One region of the Idiomarina sp. PL1-037 genome, then DNA from elsewhere that is predicted to be linked to it. Evidence: predicted binding sites of a transcription regulator. Region 1 holds the regulator's gene; each other region holds the start of a gene.
The links. The regulator sigma-54, encoded in region 1, starts transcription at its own class of promoters, with help from an activator protein. The targets are predictions, from matches to a motif close to GTTGGCACGNNNNTNGNNT.
Positions count from the first base shown of each region.

Region 1 (8,357 bases):
CTGCATACCGGCTCGGTGTTATTAGAGCAAATGAGTATTGCCGGCAATTAAAAAGACAGGGAATTAAGACAGTAACAAAGTTGCTGAGCCAAGGAAGGCGAAAATACCCACGACGTCAGTAACGGTCGTCAGAATAACTCCGCCTGCCAGTGCTGGATCGATGTTAAACCGTTTCAAAATAAGGGGCACGGTAGCGCCGGCAAGGGCAGCTGCGACCAGGTTCATCATCATTGCAAAGGCAATAATGCCGCCGACTAACCAGCTCTGCATCCACAGCGCAACGACTGCAGCGATTAACACTGACCAGATAGCCCCGTTCAGAAAGCCAATGGCCAACTCTTTACCAATAAGCCATCGCGAATTACTTGAGCCGATGTGGCCCAGCGCCATACCTCGTATGACCAGTGTCAGGGTCTGACTACCGGCTATGCCGCCCATACTGGGTACAATGGTATTTAAAATAGCCAGTACAGCCATTTGTGCCAGTATGTCTTCAAATAATGAACTGACCATAGCGGCAAGTAAGGCAGTAACCAGGTTTACCGCCAACCATACGGTACGGCGGCGAGTACTTTTTAATACCGGAGCGAAGGTATCTTCGTCATCTTCCAGACCGGCCATACTCAACATGGAATGTTGGGCGTCTTCGCGGATAATATCGACCACGTCATCGATGGTTATACGACCAACCAACTGCTGTTCATTGTCGACGACCGGCGCAGATACCCAGTCATGACGTTCGAACAATTTCGCAACCTCGGTCTCATCCATAGTCACTGGGATGGTGGTTATATCCGCCGACATAATTTCGTCAATGCGATGGCTAGGGTCAATAGTTAACAACTGGGTTAAGGTAATTTCGCCAATGAGCTTTTCATGACGATCCACAACGTAGAGTTTATCGGTGGCTTCGGGGAGTTCACCTTTAAGACGCAAATAACGCAGCACGACATCGATAGTGACGTCCGAGCGCAAGGTAATGGTATCGGTATTCATGATACCACCGGCGCTGTCTTCGGCGTATGAAAGCGCGGTTTCCGCACGTTCGCGGTCGCTTTCGTCCATGGACTTCAGAACTTGCTGATAGACTGGCTCTGGTAAGCCACGCAAGACGTAGGCAAGGTCATCGGTGTCCATGCCTTCGGTGGCAGCAGCAAGGTTCTCCGGTGCCATTTGACGGATAATGTCTTTCTGAACCTCTTCGTTCAGTTCCTCAAGAATTTCGCCGTGTTCATCTACGTCAACCAGTTTCCAGACAATGGAACGACTTTTGGGCGGCGAGGATTCCAACAGCAATGCCACATCGCATGCCGGCATATTATGCAGCATACGGCGGGCAGCAACGAACATACCATCAGACAGCGCGGAGTTAACCTCCTGAATGCGCTGCATGGCATATTCTTTGTCGGAAAGCTCAGCAATCATGCTTATTCGTCTTCCTCGAAGCGATCTTCAAACAAAGCGCTAACGGCATCCAGTGCCGCTTGTGCGTCTTTCCCTTCGGCACAGACTTCAACAGTTTTTCCCTGTTGACTGGCCAGTAGCATCAGGCACATAACGCTGGCAGCGTTAACGCATTGCTCACCTTGAGTAACCGTAATGTCCGACTCGAATTCCTGCGTTAATTGCGCTAATTTTGTTGCCGCGCGTGCGTGCAAGCCTAGTTTATTGCGAATAATTAACTTTCTGCAAATTTTATCCATGGATTTTTAGTTCCCGGTGTCTGACCTGAACCTTGACAGTTTTTTGTTCAAAGCGCTCGGCTAGCTGCTGAGAAATATAAACTGAGCGGTGTTGACCGCCGGTACAGCCGGTAGCTATGGTCAGGTAGCTGCGGTTGCTGCGCTGAAAGTGCGGCAGCCAGGTATCTAGAAAGTTTTCCAGCTGATAAATAAACTTAGTCACCAAGGGCTCTTGGCGAAAGAAAATCTGCACGTCGGTATCCAGGCCGGTAAGCAGCTTAAGCTCAGGTTGCCAGTGCGGATTGGGTAAAATACGCGCATCAAAGACAAAGTCAGCGTCTTTGGGCAAACCGTACTTAAAACCAAAAGACTGAAACACTATAATCAGCTTTTTATCCGCTCGTCCCAGCACCCGCTCAGTGACCTGTTCACTTAATTGGTGCAGAGATAAATCGCTGCTGTCGAGGCGCCAGGTTGCTCTCTCCATAATGGGTTCAAGCATTTTATGTTCGGCCTGAAGCGCTTCAAGCAGAGGCAGTTCTTTTTGCGATAACGGATGCAGGCGACGAGTCTCGCCAAAACGCTTTAGCAAGGTATTGTCGTCAGAGTCAATAAACAGAATTTCCGGTTCAACGCCTTTGGGCAAAAAGCTCAGAGAATCCAGTAATTCTTCAGAATGCTCTGGTAAATTGCGGACATCAATGCTGATGGCTATTTTTTGATATTGCTCGATGACTGCATGCACCAGCGTTGGCAACAGGCTTATGGGTAAATTATCAACGCAATAAAAGCCTAAGTCTTCCAGTACGCGCAGAGCAATTGTCTTACCTGATCCGGAACGACCACTAACAATGATCAGTTGCATGGCGACTGTTCACCTTCGCCCACAAATAATTGATATAACGCTTTGTCAGAATCTGCATGGCGCAGTGCGCGGGTGCAGTCTTTGTCATTCATTCTTCTGGCCACAGTGGCCAATGTTTGTAAATGGTTCTCGTGCTCTGACTCCGGCACCAGAAGCGCGAAGATAATATCGACAGGCTGGTTGTCAATAGAATCGAACTCGATAGGTTCGTCTAGGGTCAATAATACCGCCACCGGATGATTTGCATTAGGTAAACGGCCATGAGGAATTGCGATACCTAAGCCAATTCCCGTACTGCCTAAACGTTCACGGTTTAACAGGCTCTCAAAAATGTCATGACGGGTAATGCCAGACAGCTTAGGGGCTACGATTTGACTAATGGTTTCAAGTAGTCTTTTTTTACTTGCGCCCTCGACTGCACACTTGGTGCAGTCGGCGCTTAACAATTCACTCAGTTGCATGGATTAATGTTGTTTCATTTTCTCTTTGTGTTTAATCACCTGACGGTCCAGTTTATTAATTAAACCGTCGATGGCCGCGTACATATCTTCGTGCTTTGAATCGGCGAAAAGCTCACCGCCATTCACGTGCAGCGTAGCTTCCGCTTTTTGAATCGTTTTTTCAACGTTTAGGATGACGTGAACATTCGTTATATGGTCAAAATGTCTTTCCAGCTTGGCAAATTTTGTGTCCACGTAGTCACGCAGAGCTTCGGTAATATCGATGTGATGACCGGTCAAATTAATTTGCATAACGTCTTCCTTCTGCAGTTAACAAAGTTATAAAAGACTTTTGCGTTGGCTCGATGATGGAATGTTCAACGATTCCCGATACTTCGCAATTGTCCTTCTTGCTACTTGGATACCCTGTTCGGCTATCAGTTCAGCAATCTTACTGTCGCTTAATGGTTTACTGCGATTTTCAGCAGCGACCATCTTCTTAATTAAAGCACGTATTGCCGTGCTTGAACACTCACCACCGCCCTCTGTACTGACATGGCTTGAGAAAAAATATTTCAACTCAAATACACCACTTGGGCAGTGTAAGTATTTTTGTGTCGTTACGCGTGAAATCGTACTTTCATGCATATCGACAGTTTCAGCAACATCGTTCAGTACCATGGGCTTCATAGCCTCTTCACCATGCTCAAAAAAGCCTTGCTGGCGCTGTACTATGCAATTAGCCACCTTCAGCAGCGTATCATTCCTGCTCTCCAGGCTTTTTATGAACCAGCGAGCTTCTTGCGTATGGTTCTTTATGTACTGGCTGTCGGCTACTGACTTTGCCGCTTTACTTAAGGCGGCGTATTCTTCGTTCACTTTTAATTTAGGTACGCTGTCGGGGTTTAATTCGACCATCCAGCGACCATTTTTTTTAGTAACGGCCACGTCAGGAATAACATATTCAACAGGTTGCTGTGCAACTTGCTCGCCCGGATGCGGATGCAATTGTTGAATTAATCGCATAGTCTGGCGTAAATCGTCTTCCGATAACTTCAGTTTACGCTGAATAGTGCGAAAATCGCGACTGCCGAGTAAGTCCATATGTTCAGTCACTAAGCATAAAGCAACCTGCTTGTATTCAGTGTCGTCGCTCAGTTGCCGCAATTGAATGGCAAGGCACTCACTGACACTGCGAGCGCCGACACCAATTGGATCAAAATGCTGAATACGCTTTAGCACCATGCAAACTTCTTCTGCTTCTACTTCGGGCAGACGCACGGCTTCAATAATTTCATCAACATCGACCATTAGGTAGCCGTTGTCGTCTATGGCCTCGATAATGGCTTCCGCTATGGCGGTGTCTTCTTCTGAGAAATGAGAAAGTTGCATCTGCCAGAGTAGGTGATCCTGCAGAGATTCGCTGGTAGAGCCCTGGTAGACTTCAAAATCGCCGTCAAAGGATTTACCAGAGGAGGCTGCGCCGTTGGCAGGGGTATGACTGGAGTAGGTGTCGTCCCAACTGCTGTCGACCGGCAGTTCGTCAGGCATCTCCTGAGTTTTTATAACGTCGGATGTTTCCCGCTGACTGTCGTCCCTTTCCTCAATGTTGCGGGTTTCAGACTGGTCGGCGTCGTTACTTGTTTCACCTTCAACCTCCAGCAATGGATTACTGTCTAACGCATCCTGAATTTCTGACTGAAGATCGAGCGAGGAAAGCTGCAGCAGGCGGATAGCCTGTTGAAGTTGTGGCGTCATGGTCAGCTGCTGACCAATTTTTAGCTGCAGACTTTGCTTCATAATGACTGTCCCGGTATCACGTTATAGGGTGAACTGCTCACCGAGGTAAACGTCTCTAACCTGTTGATTCGATAATATACTTTCCGCATCGCCGCTTGCAATAAGCTCGCCATGACTGACAATATAAGCGTGTTCACAAACAGACAATGTTTCGCGAACATTGTGGTCAGTAATCAGTACACCAATACCACGTTGTTTCAAATGTTCAACAATCTTTTTAATATCAATAACCGAAATGGGATCCACCCCGGCAAAAGGCTCATCCAGCAAAATAAATGTAGGTTCCGCTGCCAGGGCACGGGCAATTTCGACCCGACGGCGTTCACCACCTGACAGGCTCATGCCCTGACTGTTTGCTATGTGCCCAATATGAAACTCTTCGAGCAAAGCATCAAGTTGCTCTTCACGTTCGTTGGTTGATAGTTCTTTACGAGTTTCCAGAATAGCCATCAGATTATCGCGCACGGTTAACTTCCGAAAAATGGAAGCCTCCTGCGGCAAATAGCCAATACCTCTGCGTGCCCGCTCATGCATTGGCAGCAAGGTAAGGTCATTGTCGTCCAGTAAAATTTGACCTTTATCGCTATTAACCAAACCGACAATCATATAGAAGGTTGTGGTTTTGCCTGCGCCGTTGGGGCCCAGCAAACCAATAATCTGTCCTTGACTGACTTCCAGACTGACGTCTTTGACGACTTGTCGGCTTTTGTAGCTTTTGGCTAAATGTTTGACTCGTAAAGTTGCCATATTAAGGATTCTCGTTATTTTTTTCGTCGGTGTCAGTTTTTGGTTTTGGCGTGAAAATAGTGATAACACGGCTGTCTTCTTCGCCTGAGCTGCTTGCCGTTACCGTTTGCTTATCCAAATCATAGGTAATTAAACTGCCGCTGGAGCTACTGCTGCCTTGAGATATGCGTGCGTCGCCTTTCAGTTCCAGTCGTTGTTCCGACTGAAAGTAGGTTATTTTTTTCGCTTCTGCGTTAATTTCATTGCCATCTTCCAGCGTCTGGCTGTAAGTCGCAGGAGTACCTTCTGCAATAAAAATGTCTGCTTGTTTGGCGCTCTCGCTGGCGGACGCTTCTAATCTGTCTGCGCGAATTAATAGGCTGCCCTGGCGAATAATAACGTTATCCGTCAAAACCAGACGATTATTTTTAATATCAAGCTCTTCTTTACTCGACTCTACTTCCATTGGCTGACTAAAGTCAGACTTACCCTGAGCCATAACCGCTGACGGTATTAAGGCAACCAGGATGAGTTTACTCAGCAGGCTGGAAAATCGTTTTAACATGTCTTTTTAGCTCCATTCGTTCAGCTTTCAGGTCCGCAGTCATGCCGTTACCCCGAATTAATAGTCGGGGTCCGTGAATGCTTACCGGATGTTCAGTGCTCATTGACTCACTTTTCAAATCAATAATCAGGTACTCGGTTAACACTTGTTTGATGCGAGTATCCGGCTCTAAAGCAAGGATTTCAACATCGTGCTCCAAAATCAGGGTTTGGTCGTCGTAGAAAGTCCCTTGCTCGGCACTGACCTCCCAAAGCTCTTCGCCTTGCTCAGAAAATACCGTGTAAACCGGGTGTTTAAGTTCGGTCAGACCAATTTGGTTATAGTGAGACATCTTCTCAGATTTGATCTTGTGAGCCAGTAAACCGTCACTTTCGAAAATACGCGTTTCCAGACCAAAAGCGGTAAAGTCGGGCTGCATCGTACGTGTTGTAGCCGTGTTGCTACCGTCAGCGTCATCGCTAAAAGGGCGCCAGACAAGCAATAGTCCGGCACCGAATAATAAAATGAGAATGACAGTAACGCGTTGACTCACACACTGGCTCCTGTCGCCAGGTGCAGTTGCCCTTGACTGAGCATGATTAAATCACAGATTTCGCGCACGGCACCATGTCCGCCATGACAACGTGAAATATAATCGGCCTGCTGTTGCACCGATGCGTGAGCGTCCTGGACTGCAATACCCAGACCCGCAGCTTTAATTAAAGCTAAATCGGGAGTGTCGTCGCCAACATAAGCCACTTGCGCTGCGCTAAGGCCTAACTTTGTCAGTAGCTCATCGAAAGCGGCTGTTTTATCGTTCTGTCCCTGATAAATAAAGCCAACATCTAAGTGCTCCATGCGATGTTCAACAATGCGTGAGGTCCGCCCGGTAATGACCGCTGTTTCGACTCCTGATTTTTTCAGTGCTTTCATGCCAAAGCCATCCCGGGTGTGAAACGCTTTCAGTTCCTCACCATCGTTACCTAAATAAATGCGGCCGTCGGAGAACACTCCGTCCACGTCCAGCACTAGCAGCTTTATCTCGGAAAAGCGTTTAAACAGGCTTTTTTCAATGTCGCCGTACCAGGTGTTAATACATTCCATTAGAGCACTCCTGCCTGCAGTAAATCATGCATGTTCATTGCGCCACAAGGCTGCCCATCTTCGTTAGTAATAATGAGCCCATTTATTTTTCGGTCCTGCATGAGTTTTAATGCCTCAGCGGCCAGCATATCCTCGTTCGCAGTAATACAGGAGCGGGTCATAACTTCTGCTATCGGAGTCTTATGAACATCGATTCGGTTATCCAGAATGCGACGTAAGTCACCGTCTGTAAAAATGCCGGCAAGGCGCTGGTTTTCATCAACTATCGCGGTCATGCCCAGCCCTTTACGCGACATTTCCAGTAAGGCATCACTAATAATAGCGTCGGCCGGTATAGTCGGAACACGCTCGCCAGTGTGCATAACGTCATGTAGCCGCAGTAACAGGCGTTTACCCAGCGAGCCGCCGGGGTGTGATAGCGCAAAATCGTCGGCGGTAAAACCGCGGGCATTGAGCAGGGCAACCGCCATAGCATCGCCCATAACCAGCGTTGCTGTTGTAGAAGCCGTGGGTGCTAACCCAAGCGGACAGGCCTCTTGTTCAACTGCGATACAAACATGAGTATCAGCCAGCCGGGCTAGAGTAGAGCCGGGCTTGCCGGTCATTGAAATTAACGGTACGCCCAGACGCTTAATGACCGGAATAATGTTCAGCACTTCGGCTGTTTCGCCACTGTTCGATATCGCAATGACCACATCTTGAGCCGCAACCATGCCTAAGTCTCCATGGCTGGCTTCGCCCGGATGTACGAAAAATGCTGGTGTGCCGGTTGAGGCAAGTGTGGCTGCTATTTTTCCACCAATATGGCCGGATTTCCCCATGCCGGTGACAATAACGCGGCCTTTGCAGTTAAACAGGGTTTGGCAGGCGGCATCGAAATTCTCATCCAAATATTGATACAGACCTTCAATCGCCTTTTTTTCGATATCCAGTACTTGCTCGCCCAGTAGCCGAAAGTTCTGGGTGACTTGTTTCATTGTCATGCCTCTGGCGTTGCACTTTTGCCCTGTATAATACGTCATTCGGTACAACTCTGCCTACCGTACGCAAGTAAATCTTGTATTTTATTACAAAAATAATTACTATACCAACCAGACGGTTGATAAAGTAAGTGCAGGCAATAGTGAATACACCATGGTAGAGAAAAAAGGCGCAGGGCGACCCAGTAACAGAGATGTCATTCTGGATGCCGCTGA
Region 1 covers NZ_CP139873.1:437,557-445,913, forward strand. The annotation lists gene pmbA (metalloprotease PmbA) at 1-51, shown strand, start outside; gene mgtE (magnesium transporter) at 64-1,425, opposite strand; gene U0358_RS02070 (HPr family phosphocarrier protein) at 1,428-1,703, opposite strand; gene rapZ (RNase adapter RapZ) at 1,696-2,547, opposite strand; gene ptsN (PTS IIA-like nitrogen regulatory protein PtsN) at 2,538-3,008, opposite strand; gene hpf (ribosome hibernation promoting factor) at 3,012-3,299, opposite strand; gene U0358_RS02090 (RNA polymerase factor sigma-54) at 3,327-4,787, opposite strand; gene lptB (LPS export ABC transporter ATP-binding protein) at 4,809-5,534, opposite strand; gene lptA (lipopolysaccharide transport periplasmic protein LptA) at 5,536-6,078, opposite strand; gene lptC (LPS export ABC transporter periplasmic protein LptC) at 6,047-6,610, opposite strand; gene kdsC (3-deoxy-manno-octulosonate-8-phosphatase KdsC) at 6,607-7,161, opposite strand; gene U0358_RS02115 (KpsF/GutQ family sugar-phosphate isomerase) at 7,161-8,138, opposite strand; gene U0358_RS02120 (TetR/AcrR family transcriptional regulator) at 8,296-8,357, shown strand, end outside.

Region 2 (8,357 bases), 570 kb from region 1:
CGGACCTGATCGTCGTCCTGCACACGGCGAATAAACTCTTTAGAGCGTTCTTTGACTTCAATTAATGGATCAAATTCGGAGCCTTCAGCAACTTGTTCCCGCATTTCATCAAATGGCAACTTAATGCGCCCCATAAGAGACTCAATTAAGTCCATTTTATTTTCAAAATGATGGTAAATTGCACCGCGAGTAACGCCAGCTTTCTCCGCCACTTGCATCATCGACGTTTGAGTCACACCTTTTTCACTGAATAAAGCTTCAGCAGCATCTAACAACTTGGCGCGGGTCTCCATTGCGTCTTCTTTTGTGCGTCGAACCATTTTGGGCTCCTATTTCTTAACATCCGTTCATTATTATAACGGTTTTTCCGTAATCATGCACCTATGTATGTATATTCTGATACAAGGATTTTAAAACAAATAGGGAAAAGCGGTTGTGGAATGGGTATTCGACCCTAATAATAAGGGTATACATTTAGTAAAAAACGTTGAGGTGTGTGATGAAAAACGAACTTGATAACAAACTGATGTTGGATGCGTACGAAAAGATCCACACTCATGGTGAAGCTCGTCAGGGTCGCCATTATTTAGACGGCATAGAAGCTTATACCGATCACGACGGTTATACGGTATTTCTGGAAGGGCATGGGGTTACGCTCACCCTGCAGTTCCATAATTCGTACAATCTAAAGTATGACAATGAAAGACAGTACGATCAATTCATACGGGCTCTTAAAAACATCAGCAAAGGGTATGAAACGCCGGGGCTAGAGAGAGGATGAGTCTGGATAAAGCTTACACCGTAAAGGAAGAGGTGGCTCATGCGTTGACTCACGGCGTCGGTGCTGTTTTGAGCATTGCAGCTTTAATTGTCATGTTGGTATGGACTGCCGCCTATGGTGATGCGTGGCATGTTGTTGCTTCAAGCATCTACGGTGCGAGCCTTATTCTGCTTTATACCGCCTCAACGCTTTATCACGCGTTCCCCTGGCCAAGAATGAAAGCTGTATTCCAACAGCTTGATCATGCCGCCATTTACATTCTAATTGCTGGTACCTATACGCCATTTGCCTTAATTAACTTGAGAGGCGGATGGGGCTGGACGCTATTGGGTGTGGCCTGGGGCATTGCTTTGCTGGGCGTGATTCTTGAGCTCGGTATGAAAAGGCGAATTAAGTGGTTATCGCTCAGCTTATATCTGGGAATGGGCTGGATGGCGTTAATTGCCATTAAACCGATGCTTGATAACGTTGATAGTGGCGGTTTGATGTTGCTGGTAGCCGGGGGTTTGGCTTATACGTTAGGCGTTATTTTTTATGTGTGGAAGTCGTTGCCTTATCATCATGCTATCTGGCATTTATTCGTGTTGGCTGGCAGTGTTTTCCATTTCTTTTCAATTTTCTATTTTGTGCTGCCGCAACCGGAATTGCTTAGCGTCGGTTAACTTTTAGCTGAATTACAGACATAAAAAAGCCCGCTAATTTTGAAGTGACCCCATAAAGTTGGACTCATTTCTAGCGGGCTTTTTTGATTACAGACTGAGTCGTCTATTAACCGTTTTTCGGCTCACGACCTAAACGTTTACGATCATTCTCTGTCAGTGCGCGTTTACGAATACGAATAGACTCTGGTGTCACTTCGACCAGCTCATCATCGTTGATAAACTCAAGCGCCTGCTCCAGTGTTAAACGAATTGGCGTACTCAGCGTCTGCGCTTCATCAGTACCTGATGCACGAACGTTGGTTAGCTGCTTACCTTTCAGACAGTTTACTGTCAGGTCGTTTGAACGGTTATGAATACCGATGATCTGGCCCTCGTAAACTTCATCGCCGTGCGATGCAAATAATTTACCGCGTTCCTGCAGGTTAAACAGTGAATAAGTCAGAGCTTTACCCTGGGCATTAGAAATCAGTACACCGTTAACACGTTGACCAATAGTACCGCCTTTGTGCGGACCGTAGTGGTCAAAAGTGTGGTACATCAGGCCTGTACCTGAAGTCAGTGTCATAAACTCTGTCTGGAAACCAATCAAACCACGGCTTGGTACTTCAAAGTCAACGCGGACGCGACCTTTGCCGTCAGGCGTCATGTTGGTCATTTCGGCTTTACGCAAGCCTAATTTTTCCATAACGGCACCCTGATGCTGCTCTTCAATATCAACCGTCAGAGTTTCATAAGGTTCCATTTTCTTATCATCTTCGTATTTGATGATAACTTCCGGACGAGAAACGGCTAATTCAAAACCTTCGCGGCGCATGTTTTCGATAAGAACACCTAAGTGAAGCTCACCACGGCCTGATACGCGGAAACGATCCGGGTTGTCAGTCTCTTCAACGCGTAATGCAACGTTATGAACCAGTTCTTGCTGCAGACGTTCAAGAATCTGACGAGAGGTAACAAACTTACCTTCTTTACCTGCGAAAGGTGAGGTGTTGACCTGGAAGGTCATAGTTACCGTTGGTTCGTCCACCGTCAATGGCTTCATGGCCTCGGCTTTACCAACCGCGCAAACGGTGTCAGATATTTTAAGTTCGCCCAGACCCGTAATAGCGCAAATGTCGCCTGCTGCTGCTTTGTCGGCTTCAATGCGATCCAGACCTAAGTAGCTAAAGACTTTACCAATTTTGCCGCTGCGTTCTTTGCCGTCAGCACCAACAATAGTGACTGGCTGGTTAACTTTAACACTACCACGGGTAACGCGGCCGATACCGATAACGCCCAAGTAACTTGAGTAATCCAGTTGTGACACCTGCATTTGCAGGTCGCTATCAGGATCAGCATCTGGATGGCTTACTTTGTCAACGATGGTCTCGAACAATGGTGTCATGTCACCATCTTGCTCATCTATATCCAGGGATGCCCAGCCATTAAGTGCTGATGCGTAAACCACGGGGAAGTCTAGTTGCTCATCTGTAGCGCCCAGGTTGTCAAACAAGTCAAATACTTGGTCCATAACCCAGTCCGGACGAGCACCTGGACGGTCAATTTTGTTAATAACAACAATTGGATTCAAACCGTGAGAGAAAGCTTTCTGCGTGACAAATCGAGTCTGGGGCATAGGGCCGTCAACAGCATCAACCACCAACAATACCGAGTCTGCCATAGAAAGTACGCGCTCAACTTCACCACCGAAATCGGCGTGTCCTGGTGTATCCAGAATGTTGATGCGGTAATCCTGCCAGTTAACCGCTGTGTTTTTGGCAAGAATAGTGATGCCACGCTCTTTCTCAAGATCGTTGGAATCCATAATACGGTCTTCTATTTCGCCACGGCTTTCTAAAGTGCCAGATTGTTGCAACAATTTGTCGACTAGCGTGGTTTTACCATGGTCAACGTGGGCGATGATCGCGATGTTGCGTAGTTTTTCTATATCAAATACCTGAATTGTCATTAAGAACTGCCTGTAGTTGTCCGGGAATGGAACCCCGGGCAGGGGGTTTTATGAAAAATAGCGGCGTATTCTACCTTTTTGAGTTGGATTAAGAAAGGGCTGATTGTTTTTTGTTCGTTATATTTTTATGACGTTATCTCAAATCCTCACTTTTGCACCAAATTTGTGCGTTATGCGCTATACTGGTGCGTATTAGTTTAGGCGTCATCGTGTTAAATAAACTAACTTTATGAATATAAACAAAAAAGTCAGTTGGCACAGGCTTTGCTATACTCAAGCTGTATTTTTAGACGCTGTCTACGGAGGACAACATGTCAGCTAATAAGATTTTCGATACCATCAAAGAACACGACGTTAAATTCGTCGATTTACGCTTTACTGATACTAAAGGTAAAGAGCAACACGTCACTATTCCGGTGTCGCAAATCGATGAAGACTTCTTTGAAGAAGGTAAAATGTTCGATGGTTCATCTATTTCCGGCTGGAAAGGCATTAACGAATCAGACATGGTACTGATGCCAGATAATGAGTCTGCTGTTCTGGACCCATTTACTGATGAAATTACCCTGAATGTCCGTTGTGACATTCTTGAGCCCGAAACCATGCAAGGTTATAGCCGTGACCCTCGCTCAATCGCGAAACGTGCGGAAGACTTCCTGCGTTCATCAGGTATTGCAGATGACGCTTACTTCGGTCCGGAGCCTGAGTTCTTCCTGTTCAACGACGTGCGCTTCCATACTGATATGAGTGGCTCGTTCTATAAGATTGACGCAGAAGAAGCCAAGTGGAACTCTGGTCGTGAATATTCAGAAGGCAACATGGCTCACCGACCTGGTGTAAAAGGCGGTTACTTCCCGGTACCTCCGGTAGACTCAGCGCACGACATTCGTGGCACCATGAGCTTAGTAATGGAAGATATGGGTATGGTTGTTGAAGCCCATCACCACGAAGTCGCAACAGCAGGTCAGAACGAAGTGGCTACTCGCTTCAACAGCCTGACTAAAAAAGCAGATGAAATGCAAGTTTATAAGTATGTCGTGCACAACGTTGCACACTCTTACGGCATGACCGCAACCTTTATGCCGAAGCCTCTGGTTGGCGATAACGGCTCTGGTATGCACGTGCATATGTCTTTGAACAAGGGTGGTGAAAACTTATTTGCCGGTGATCAGTACGCGGGTTTGAGTGAAACGGCGTTGTATTACATTGGTGGAATCATTAAGCATGCTCGTGCCATTAACGCTTTTGCAAACGCCTCTACTAACTCGTATAAGCGTCTGGTTCCTGGTTTTGAAGCACCGGTCATGCTGGCTTATTCAGCCCGTAACCGTTCGGCTTCTATCCGTATTCCATTGGTTTCCAGCGCGAAAGGTCGCCGTATTGAAGTGCGCTTCCCTGACCCGAGTGCCAACCCATATCTCGCCTTTACAGCCTTATTAATGGCTGGTCTTGATGGTATCCGTAACAAGATCCACCCTGGCGATGCTATGGACAAAGATTTATACAATCTGCCGCCTGAAGAAGCGAAAGACATCCCAACTGTTTGCCACTCACTGGAAATGGCTCTGGATGCGCTGGACAAAGATCGCGATTTCCTGAAACAAGGTGGCGTTATGGATGACGACATGATTGATGCTTACATCGATCTTAAATACAACGAAGTAGAGACATTGAAGAAGACTACCCACCCGGTAGAATTCGATATGTACTACAGCGTTTAATGGTTCCTGGCCGGGTAAGGTGTCTTGCCTTATCCGGTTGCACCAAATTGGTGCGTAATTTATCCTGCCTTCGTGAACGATACTGCGCTACTTAACCAACTACTCACAGGCATACTCATCCTCGATGATCGCCTGACCATCCGTTACGTCAATTCGTCTGCTGAATCTTTGCTCGATCACAGTGCAAAGCGCCTGTTGGGCGAACCTTTCTCCGCGGCGTTTTATCAATGTTCGCTGGCGTCAGAAACGCTGATGGAGTGTCTGAATAACGAACAAACGGTATTGAATGCGGAAGCTCAGTTCGCGCTGCATTCCGGGCACAATATTCGGGTGGAAACCAGCATTCAGACAGTGGAGCAACCATTTGGACGTGCTTTGCTGCTGGAATTAAAACAAGTAGACCAGTTGCGGCGAATAAATCAGGAAGACCAACAGCGTAATCAGCTATTCGCTACCCAGCATTTATTGCGTGGTATGGCGCATGAGATTAAAAACCCGTTGGGGGGCTTACGCGGTGCAGCACAATTATTGGCGAGGCAACTGCCGGACGAGAGCCTGACAGAGTATACGGACTTGATCATCAGCCAGTCGGACCGGTTAAGGTATTTGGTCGACAGGTTACTTGGGCCGGAAAAAAGGGGTGAATCGAAGGAAACCAATATTCACGAAGTACTGGAGAGAGTCGCCAGAACCTTGGGGTACGAATATGGTGATTCGCTGAATTTAGTCCGGGATTATGACCCGTCGCTGCCGGGTATTCAGGTGGTTGCGGAAGCTTGTGAGCAGGTATTTTTGAACATTGCCCAAAATGCAGCACAAGCGATGTCCGGCGAAGGCACTATTACAATCAAAACCCGGGTGGAGCATCAATTGACTCTGTTTGGACAGCGCTATCGGCAATGTGCAGTGGTTACTTTGACCGATAATGGACCCGGTATTCCGGCAGAGCTGCGCGATACCTTGTTTTATCCGTTAATAAGCGGCCGTGCCGAAGGAACCGGGCTCGGCTTGTCGCTGGCACAAAACTTGGTGCATCAGCATAAAGGGAAAATCGATTTTGATTCCAGTCCCGGGACAACCCGGTTTTCAGTGTATCTGCCTTATCTTTCTGCAGAAAATGGTAATGAGGTGACGGATGACCACTAATGCTCAGTTATGGATAATTGACGACGACGACTCGATTCGCTGGGTACTGGAAAAAGCCTTTGCCGATAGCCGTTATCATGTGCGCAGTTTTGCCAATGGTGAGGACTTTTTCACCGCATTAAAGAGTGATAAACCAACTGTTGTGCTCACCGATATCCGTATGCCGGGTGAAAACGGCCTCGCAGTACTGGAGCGGCTGCATCAGACTCAGGAGCATCTGCCGGTTGTTGTTATGACCGCACATTCTGATCTTGAAACAACAGTAAAAGCGTTTCAGGGCGGTGCATTTGAGTATCTGGCGAAGCCTTTTGATATTGATGAAGCCATTACCGCCGTTGACCGTGCTCTGCAGCATGCCAGACAAAGTGAAAATGCCCCCGCGGAAGCGGATGCAAATTCAGTTCCCGAACTTATTGGCGAAGCCACGCCTATGCAGGACGTGTTTCGTGCTATCGGACGCTTGTCGGGCTCAAGTGTTAGTGTGCTGCTTACCGGAGAAACTGGTACCGGCAAAGAAGTTGTCGCGCGTGCTCTGCATAAACACAGCCCACGGGCCGGCAAACCTTTTATTGCGCTTAATATGGCAGCAATACCGGCCGATTTAATTGAGTCGGAACTGTTCGGGCATGAGCGAGGTGCCTTTACCGGAGCCGATCGGAAACGCGTTGGGCGGTTTCAGCAAGCCGACGGTGGTACTTTGTTTCTGGATGAAATTGGTGATATGCCGTTACCGGTTCAGACCCGGCTGCTGCGTGTTCTGGCCGAAGGACAGTTTTACCCGGTAGGAGCGCTACAACCGGTAAAAGTGGATGTGCGTGTTATTGCTGCGACTCACCGGGAGTTAGAGCATCTGGTTAACCAGGGCACATTCCGGGATGACCTTTATCATCGGCTTAATGTTATTCGACTGCGGCTGCCGCCTCTGCGTGAACGAGCGGAAGACATTGATACTCTCGCCAGACACTTTCTTAAAAAATCGGCGGAAGAGTTAAATGTCACGCCTAAAACCTTGCTCGATGAAACGCTTAGCACACTTAAGGAGTACAATTGGCCCGGCAATGTCCGACAGCTTGAGAATACTTGCCGTTGGTTAACGGTAATGGCGCCCGGGCAACAAATTAGTTCCCAAGATCTGCCTGAAGACATTCTTGTGACCTCGGAACCTGCTCCGGCAGAGCCAGAAGGTGAACTTACCTGGTTACACTCGTTGCAAGCCGAGCTTGAACTGCAACCGTTAAACTCGCAGGATGTTCTGCAAAGTTATCAGCAGAAGCTGGAGCAGGTGGCGTTACAGACTGCGTTAAAACGTTTCTCCGGACATAAACAAAAAGCAGCCGCATGGCTGGGCTGGGGAAGGAATACCTTAACCCGAAAATTGAAAACTCTGTTAAAGTAAAAGTTATGTAAAGAGGGTCGTATCCACCCCCGGCATTTTGGATCATGGATTTATTTCTGGAGAGAACAACAAGTTATGAGACATTCCGTACTACTCATTGACGATGATACTGAAATGTCTGTCATGCTGACAGAACTGTTTAAACGTGAATCTGTGGATTTAAGTGTCGCTGAAGATGGTGTCACTGGTCTTGATAAAGCACTTAACGGTGACTACGAACTTATTTTGCTGGACGTAATGTTACCCGGTATTGATGGTATGCAGCTTTTGCAACGGTTACGCCAACAGCACCGTGATACCGCCGTACTGATGTTGACGGCTCGTGGTGACGATGACGACAGAGTTATGGGGCTGGAGCTTGGTGCAGATGATTATCTGCCAAAACCTTTTAACCCTCGCGAACTGATTGCCCGTGTAAGAGCTCTGCTGCGTCGCACGCCAAACACGACCATGCAGAATGAAAGCCTGAATGTTTGCGGTATTGTGCTGGATCCCGATACTACCGAAGTGAAATGCGATGACGCTGAACTGATATTGACGCCAACTGAGTTTGATATTTTGCGTTGCCTGATGCAGCAGGCCGGGCAAATGGTTAGTAAGGATCAGCTGTCGGTTGCGGCACTTGGACGGAAAATGGAACCTTTCGACCGCAGTCTGGATGTGCATATTAGTAACATCCGGAAGAAATTCCCGGCAAAACCTG
Region 2 covers NZ_CP139873.1:2,671,813-2,680,169, reverse strand. The annotation lists gene U0358_RS12605 (TetR family transcriptional regulator) at 1-320, opposite strand, end outside; gene U0358_RS12600 (DUF3081 domain-containing protein) at 500-781, shown strand; gene trhA (PAQR family membrane homeostasis protein TrhA) at 778-1,443, shown strand; gene typA (translational GTPase TypA) at 1,550-3,391, opposite strand; gene glnA (glutamate--ammonia ligase) at 3,703-5,112, shown strand; gene glnL (nitrogen regulation protein NR(II)) at 5,185-6,258, shown strand; gene ntrC (nitrogen regulation protein NR(I)) at 6,248-7,654, shown strand; gene U0358_RS12570 (response regulator transcription factor) at 7,730-8,357, shown strand, end outside.
Region 2: a site for sigma-54 is predicted at 3,643-3,661, ahead of glnA (glutamate--ammonia ligase). Genes of this name have one in related genera too.

Region 3 (8,357 bases), 410 kb from region 1:
CCTGACGGTTACCTCTATTTATTAACTGACCAGTCTGATGGCGCCATTATTCAAATAAAACCGGCGGATTAATTATGTTGTATTCAGCTGTATTAAAAAAACTCACTTACACGGGGCTGCCTTTATTGGCGGCCTCTTTCGTTGTTCATTCCGCAGATGTCGATGAGACCGTTGTTGTGACAGCGACACAAAGCGAAACCCCCTGGCTAACCACAGCGGCCAGTATCGACCGCGTGAGCGTGGAAAATACCTTACCTTCTATGAAAATTGATGCAGGCGATGCCTTAGCCGGGGTGGCTGGTATTCAGGCCGACAACCGTTATAACTACGCACAGGATACACGGCTTGTGGTTCGGGGCTTTGGCTCGCGTGCGGCCTTTGGGGTGCGGGGTTTGCAGTTAAACGTCGACGGCATTCCATTATCTATGCCCGACGGCCAGGCACAAACTTCGAGCATTTTTCTCGACAGCATTGATTCGCTGGAAGTATTACGCGGCCCATTAGCAACGCTTTACGGGAACTCAGGTGGCGGTGTGGTTGAATGGTTCAGCCGCAAACCAACAGAAACCGCACTGGAATGGGGTGGAAAGTTCAGCGAGAATGACACTCAGCGGTACAATGTTAATGCCCAATGGGCAACCAGCACCAACCAGTTGCAAATTTTAGCCTCAGATTTTCAGACCGACGGCCCGCGCAGGCACAACTCTGCCGAGCGCCAGCAACAGGCGGTGCGCTGGTATCATCAGTGGGATGACCAGAACCGTTTTGTTATTCGTTACGACAATAACGATGCGCCATTATTGCAGGATCCCAGCGCACTAACCCCAGAAGACTGGCGCGAAGACCCAACCCAAACCGTACAACGGGCAGTTGATTTCAATACGCGGAAAGATATTCACCACCGTCAGGGGTCTTTTAGCTGGTTTCATGAACGCGACAATGGTGAAGGGTTACTTTCGCTGTGGCAGGGTGACCGCGACATAGAGCAGTTTCTGCCGTTCGCCGGTGACGACACAACAAGCTCGGGAGCAGTAATTGACGTTTCGCGTCAGTTTGAAGGTGCGCATGCGCGCTGGCGTCAACGCGGAGTTAACTGGTCGGCAACCGTGGGAGCGCAATTAGAACGCCAGCAAGATCACCGCTTTGGTTATGTGAATGACAATGGTGAAAAAGGTGACTTGCGCCGCAATGAGTTTAACTGGATTGAAAATGCCTCGGTGTATCTGCGTTTTCAGTGGCAGTTGTCAGAAGAGCTTTCAGCAACAGGCGGCGTTCGTTACAGCGATATTAATTATGAGGTAGAAGACTACTTTACCGAGCTAGATAACTCCGATGACAGCGGCAGCCGCGACTTTAGCGAGACCACGGCAGCAGTTTCAGTTACCTGGCAGTTTCTGCCTACCTCAGCGACTTATCTAAGCATTGGACAGGGGTTTGAAACGCCGACACTGACCGAGCTGGCATACCGGAATCAGGGCTCGGGTCTGAACCGCGAACTGGGTCCATCGACCAATGATCAGTGGGAATGGGGTGTTAAACACCAACTCGATAACGACTGGCGTCTGCATTTCGCTTTCTTTGGTATTGAAAGCGAAGACGAAATTCTCGTAGATCAGTCAAACGACGGTCGCACAACCTACCGCAACGCGTCGGAAACCTCACGTGAAGGTGCTGAACTCAGTATTAACGGCGCATTAACGCAACAGTTAGATTTACTGCTTTCATACAGTTACATCGATGCAACCTTTGATAACGGTCCGTTGCAGGGAAGTCAGTTGCCCGGCGTAGCAAAGAGTCAGGGGTATTTACGTCTTAACTGGCAACCCACAGAGCAGTGGCTAGTTCAGTTAGCCGGACAGTACCGCAACGAGACACCGGTGAATGATGCAAACGATACCTTTGCGCCGTCTTACACGACCTGGGATATCGCCGTAAGCCGCGATTGGCAATGGGCTAAGAGCGAGCTGGATGTATGGGCAAGGGTTGATAACATTACCGACAAAGACTACGTAGGAGCGGTTGTGGTTAATCAGGGCAGTGGACGTTCCTTTGAGCCTGCAGTAGGCCGACAGGCCAGCGTCGGCATTAGCTGGCGCCGACGCTTTTAAGCTGTCTTTACAGACTTTTCCTTAACACATCGAGCAGGCGCTGTGCGGTCTGCTCCGATGAAGCAGGGTTCTGACCGGTAATCAACATACCGTCCTGTACTGCATATGCCTGCCAATCGTCCACCTTACGATAATGGCCGCCTTTGGCGGTTAACTCGTCTTCCAGCAAGAACGGGACCACGTCGGTAAGCTCAACAGCAGCTTCTTCACTGTTACTAAAGCCAGTAACTGTACGACCCTGGACGATAGGATCACCACATGGCGTTTTAGCATTTAGTAACGCCGCGGGCGCGTGGCAAACAGCAGAAACAGGCTTGTCTCGGCTCCAAAAGTGCTCAATGAGCTTAATGGAGTGCTCGTCGTTGGTTAAATCCCATAAAGGTCCGTGACCACCCGGATAGAAAATTGCGTCAAAACCTTCCGGGTCAACTTCGTCCAGTTTGCAGGTTGTTTCTAGTTTTTGCTGCGCCGTTTTGTCTTTGTCAAAGCGCTCAGTTGCTTCGGTCTGTGCATCCGGCGTTGTGCTGTTTGGATCAATCGGTGGCTTGCCACCCTTAGGCGATGCCAGAGTCACTTCCACACCTGAATCAGTAAGAACATAGTACGGTGCCGCAAACTCTTCTACCCAGAAACCCGTTTTATGGTCTGTGTCACCGAGTTTATCGTGTGAGGTTAATACCATTAATACTTTCACTTAGTACTCCCGTTAGATGATTCAAAACTTAGTATAGACTACGTGATAAAACGCGCGTTTGATCACTCGCCATGCTGTTCCAGCCAGCGGTATAAGGTACGCCTTGTGACTCCGAGAATTTCTGCGGCTTTAGATTTGTTCCCCTCGGCATGAGACAGTACCTTACGAATGTACTGATTTTGATACTCATCCAGAGTCGGCCACTCGGTGCCATAATCCACTTCGGATTCATGCTCACTATCCAGGATCCTTTGCGGTAAATCTTCGACGGCTATTTTATCGTCTCTGGAAAAGGTAAAAGCACGTTCAATAGCATTTTGTAGTTCACGTACGTTGCCGGGAAAACGGTAGCGATAAAGTTGCTCCAGTGCAGCCGGAGAAATACTGCGAACCGTTTTATCACTGTTTTTTTGCAACTGCTGTAGAAAGTAATTAGCTAAGCGCTCTATGTCCTCACCACGCTCGCGCAACGGTGGCACTCGTAAGCTAAAGGTTTCCAGACGATAAAATAAATCCTGTCGAAAACGCCCGTCCTCTACCTGTTTTTCTAAGTCCTGATGGGTTGCAGCCAGGATCCGGACATTCACTGTTTCTTCTTCGTCGCTGCCCACGGCGCGAATCGTACCCTCCTGCAAAACACGTAGCAGTTTGGCCTGCAACGCCATTGGCATTTCGCCAATTTCGTCCAATAACAAAGTGCCCCCGTCGGCCTGCTTAAGCAGACCCTGGCGTTTTTTCTGAGCACCGGTAAACGCGCCGGCTGCATGACCAAAGAATTCACTTTCCATTAAATCGGCCGGAATGCCTGCACAGTTCACTGCCTGAAAACTCTGCTCAGCACGGTCACTTAACTGATGCAGTGCCTTAGCCACCAACTCTTTACCGGTACCGCTTTCACCGGTAATTAACACGCTGCCGTCTGCCGGAGCAATGCGCTCTATCTGGTCATACAGTTTTCGCATTGACGGGCTTTGACCGACTAAGCCCCCGGGGCCTTTTTGTTGCTGACGATACCGTTTAAGCTCCCGCTGCAGTGACCGATGCTCTAAGATCCGTTTTACGCTAAGCAATAAATGCTCAACATCCAGCGGCTTGGTTAGAAAGTCATCGGCTCCTTGTTTTAGGGCATCAACCGCCTGATCAACCGTACCAAAAGCGGTAATCAATAATAGCGCAGGCGAGTTATCTTCATTTTTTAAACTTTCCAGTAAAGACAGGCCCGACAGCCCCGGTAAGCGAATGTCGCTGATAACCAAATCCAATGGCGTTATCGATTTTTTAAAGGCTTCAACACTTCCCCAGGCCGTAACTTTATAGCCTTCGGCCTCCAGCTCTTCAACCAATAGCTCCTGCAGAGCCGGATCATCCTCAATGACGCCTATCATCGCTTTTGCTGCGGTCATTCACTACCTCCTTTGATAACTGCTTGCCGAAGGCATTGCGCAGGTAAACTTAAGGTGACCCGACAGCCACCATTAGGGTTATTGGTTAACGACAATTCCCCATTATGATCATTCAATACGTGTTTAACGATGGTTAAACCAAGTCCGGTGCCTTTACCCTGAGGTTTATTGGTTTCAAAAGGCTGCAAGGCCTTATTTTTCATCGACTCGGGCAACCCTTCACCGTCGTCATCAATGGTGATAATAACGCCTTCATCTGCAAACTCAGCTGCCACTAAAACTTCCGATTCAGCGGCCTGCAAACCATTGCGAAGAACATTCACCAACGCCAGTTCCAGTCGCTTGATATCCACTTTCAAAATAACGTCGACAAGCTCCTTAATGACCACTTTGGCCGACCCTTTATCCTGCTCAAACTCTATGCTGGTCATGGCTGTTGCTATCAGGTCACGTAAAGAAATGGCTTCGCGCTGCTGCACCGGCGTGCGGGAAAACGCCAGCAATTGATTGACCAGCCCGGTTAACCGCTGCACCTGGCCTCTTACCGCTTTTAACTGGCGCTGACTGTCTTCATCTTTATGGTTGCGTAATAATCGGCTGGCGCGTCCGTCAATAACGGTAAGCGGAGCGCCTAATTCATGCGCAACACCACTGGCGACGCTACCAATAGCCGCCATTTTTTCCTGCTCTCGTAATGCCTGTTGCAGAGAGGCCTCGTGCTCCCGACGCTGCTCCAGTTCTTGCTCAGCCTCAGTGATACTATCAAGCATACGGTTGAAGCCCTGCGCAACCTCCTGCAATTCTGACGGGCCAGCCGGTGTAACCCGTGTACTGCGATTCCCTTCAGCTACCCGCAGCATCGCGTCTTTAAGTGCAACCACGTGCCGACCAACACCGCGATAATGACCAAACACCAACACGGCAATAGTAATTAAGCCGAATGCCGCCCAACTGAGCCAGGCGTATTGACTCAGCGTTTCAAAAGATTCATCAAAGTCACTGGCACGACGGTTTATCTGTAATAAACCAATAATGCGACCACCACGGTCAACAATAGGCAGGAACTGGGAGAAGACATCGCGCCCCTCAACCCGTCGGTAGTCGTCCTGCTTTATTCCTGTCTGGACCGTTTGCAGCGCCAGCTGACTGTTGCTTAAATCGGTTTCAGTAATGCCCGCTTCTGCTACCTGCTGACCATACACGTTATAAACCGATGCGCCGTAAACCCGACCGATATTGAACACCGAGTCCAGATTAGCCTGCACTGTTGCCAGATCGTTATTCAACAACGCGTCACTAATAGGTAAGCTAATGGCTCGGCCCAGCAACTCCAGGTCACTTTTTAGTCGCTCATTAGCCTCATCAGAGGCGACCTGTAAGCCAACACTTATTGCAACGCCGGAAATCAATAGCATAGGCACAACGACATACATTAAGAGCCGCCGCTGCAGGCTGGATAATGGCCAACTGTATCTTTTTGTCACACTGCCTCCTTTGACTGTGTACTAAGGATACACATTTTTCAGCGGTTTTTCTGTGCGCAAACTCTCAATATAAAAAAGATATTAAAAATCAAATACTTGAAAAGTTGGCACAGTCTTCGCTTTAGTTAGGGCGTAATTAAAACTGATAAATTCATTTAGGAGATTATCATGCAAAAGACAATTATCGCATTAGCAACTGTATTCGCACTGGGTAGCACTGCAGCAATGGCTCAACAGCAGCAAGCTCAAGATCCAATGGCACAGCAACAGCAGCAAACTCAGGAAATTACTGAAGGCATGCTGGTTAAGTTTGTAACCGCTATGGAAGACGTTCAGGGCGTTACTGAAAAATATCGTGACCAGTTCCAGGAAGCTGAAAACCAGGAAGAAGCTCGCGAGATTCAACAGTCTGCGCAGCAAGAAATGATTGGAGCCGTTGAAGACGCAGGCCTGACTCCGCAAGAGTACAACATGATTATTCAGCAAGCACAAAACGACGAAGAACTTCGTGGCCGCTTAGAAGAGCTGACTGGTGATGAAAACTCTTAATCGATTCGTCGATAAGAACACCAAGAACCCGCGACTCGCTTGAGTTGCGGGTTTTTTATTTTTAACCCACCAGAACCCCTTAAAATTTCAGTTTCGACTAAAGTCGAATATGTCTTGTTTAAATCCCCGGTATTTACAGTTAATACACTTGACCAAGTGTTATAAGAATGTAATAAACGATTGTGCACTGTTCATTTTGCACACAAATAAATAAAAAAATCCCAGGGAGAACAAGAATGAAAACAAATTTTAAATATTCTCTTTGTGCATTAGCTATAGGCGCAGCTTTTACCGCACCTCCCAGCTTTGCGCAACAAGGAAGCAGTGAAGCAAACGATGACGCTCTTGAGCGCATTCAGGTTACTGGCTCACGAATTTCACGAACCGATATGGAAGGCGCTTCTCCGGTAGAGGTAATTGACAGAGAAAGCATTGAAGCTTCAGGTTTTAACAACCTACAGCAGTTATTAGAGCGCTTACCATCGGCAGGTGTCGGAACCTTCTCAACCCAGGGAAACAGTCAGGACACCACTGCTAACGGTGCAGCTGCTATCAGCTTGCGTGGCTTTGGTGCGGACTCAACACTGGTTCTGCTAAACGGGCGCCGAGTCGCTGTGTCCTCATTTGCTGAAGGTGTAGCCAACTCCTTTGTTGATATCAACTCAATTCCGGTAGCCGCCATTGAACGAATTGATATTCTAAAAGATGGGGCTTCAGCAATATACGGGTCAGACGCCGTTGCTGGTGTCGTTAACATCATTTTAAGAGATGACTTTGTTGGTACAGAATTAACCGCCAGTCACGGTGGAACAACCGGTGATGTTAACTACGAAGAGACCAGTATGAGTTTGGTTTGGGGCACTGGCGACGACGACAGTAACACCACGATGATTCTGGACTACTGGAAAAACACCTCAATAACAGGTGCAGAGTTTGGTCGGAATGGTACGGCAAATCAAAGCCCGTGGGGCGGTAACGATTTCCGTTCATCGCGAGGTTTCCCCGGAAGCTTTATTGTAGACGGTGAGGAGCGAGCAGATCCGGACTGCCCTTCAGACTCACTAGTTGGAACACGCTGTGTTTTCGATTACGGGCCTTATGCTCAAATTTTTCCGGAAGCTGAACGCGTGGGTGCCATTGTTCAATCTCGAAAAGAGTTTTCAAGAGACGTAGAAGGCTATATTGAAATCGCAGCTCAGCACAACCGTTCGAAAGCAGGCGGCGCACCAACGCCTCTTGATGCCGATGCCGGACTTTATGTGCCAGCCGACCACCCTAATAACCCCTGGGGTGAGCGTGTTGATATTAACTTTTTTAGAACAGTTGATGCAGGTCCCCGTATTTGGGACGTCGAGTCTGACACTCTGCGCTTTATTGCTGGACTAAGAGGGAACTTAGGCGGCTGGAACTGGGATGTTTCCTACCAGAAAGGGCGTAGTGAAGGTATGCAAACCGGTTCACGTGAGCAAGGTTGGGTGCGTACCGATTTCTTACAAGAAGAAATTAACGAAGGTAACTACAATCCGTTTGGTGGTACAGTCAATGATCCTGATGTAATTAACGATATTACTACATCACTTGTGCGCCGTGGTAAGTCACACTTGACCGCCATTGACGCCAGTATCGCGGGCGAAGCTTTCCAATTGGGTGAACGTTGGGTATCCATGGCAGCTGGCCTCGAGTACCGTGAAGAAGACGTTTTCGACCAGCCTGATGATCAGTTCCAGCGCGGTTTAATTTTTGGTACTGAGTCTGTACAAGCGGAGGCCGAGCGCGACCAGTGGGCTGCATATGTCGAGTTCCTAATCCCAATTACTGATCAATTAGAAGCAACTGTTGCTGGACGTTACGACGACTACAGCGACTTCGGCTCAACTTTTAACCCACAGTTTAAATTACAGTGGCGTCCAACTGAAGACGTAACTTTACGTGCATCATATGGTGAAGGTTTCCGTGCTCCTTCACTGGCGCAAATCGGCCTTGGTCCGTCACAAGTATCAACTTTCTTCACTGATACCTATCGTTGTGAAGCAGATCAAGAAAGCTGCGTACCACTTGACTACACTATTGTTTTCTCAGGGTCTGAAGGATTAGAGCCAGAAGAGTCTTCGAACTACAA
Region 3 covers NZ_CP139873.1:23,428-31,784, forward strand. The annotation lists gene U0358_RS00100 (PQQ-dependent sugar dehydrogenase) at 1-72, shown strand, start outside; gene U0358_RS00105 (TonB-dependent receptor family protein) at 75-2,108, shown strand; gene U0358_RS00110 (type 1 glutamine amidotransferase domain-containing protein) at 2,116-2,802, opposite strand; gene U0358_RS00115 (sigma-54-dependent transcriptional regulator) at 2,865-4,205, opposite strand; gene U0358_RS00120 (sensor histidine kinase) at 4,202-5,689, opposite strand; gene U0358_RS00125 (DUF4168 domain-containing protein) at 5,858-6,238, shown strand; gene U0358_RS00130 (TonB-dependent receptor) at 6,475-8,357, shown strand, end outside.
Region 3: a site for sigma-54 is predicted at 5,793-5,811, ahead of U0358_RS00125 (DUF4168 domain-containing protein). Genes of this name have one in related genera too.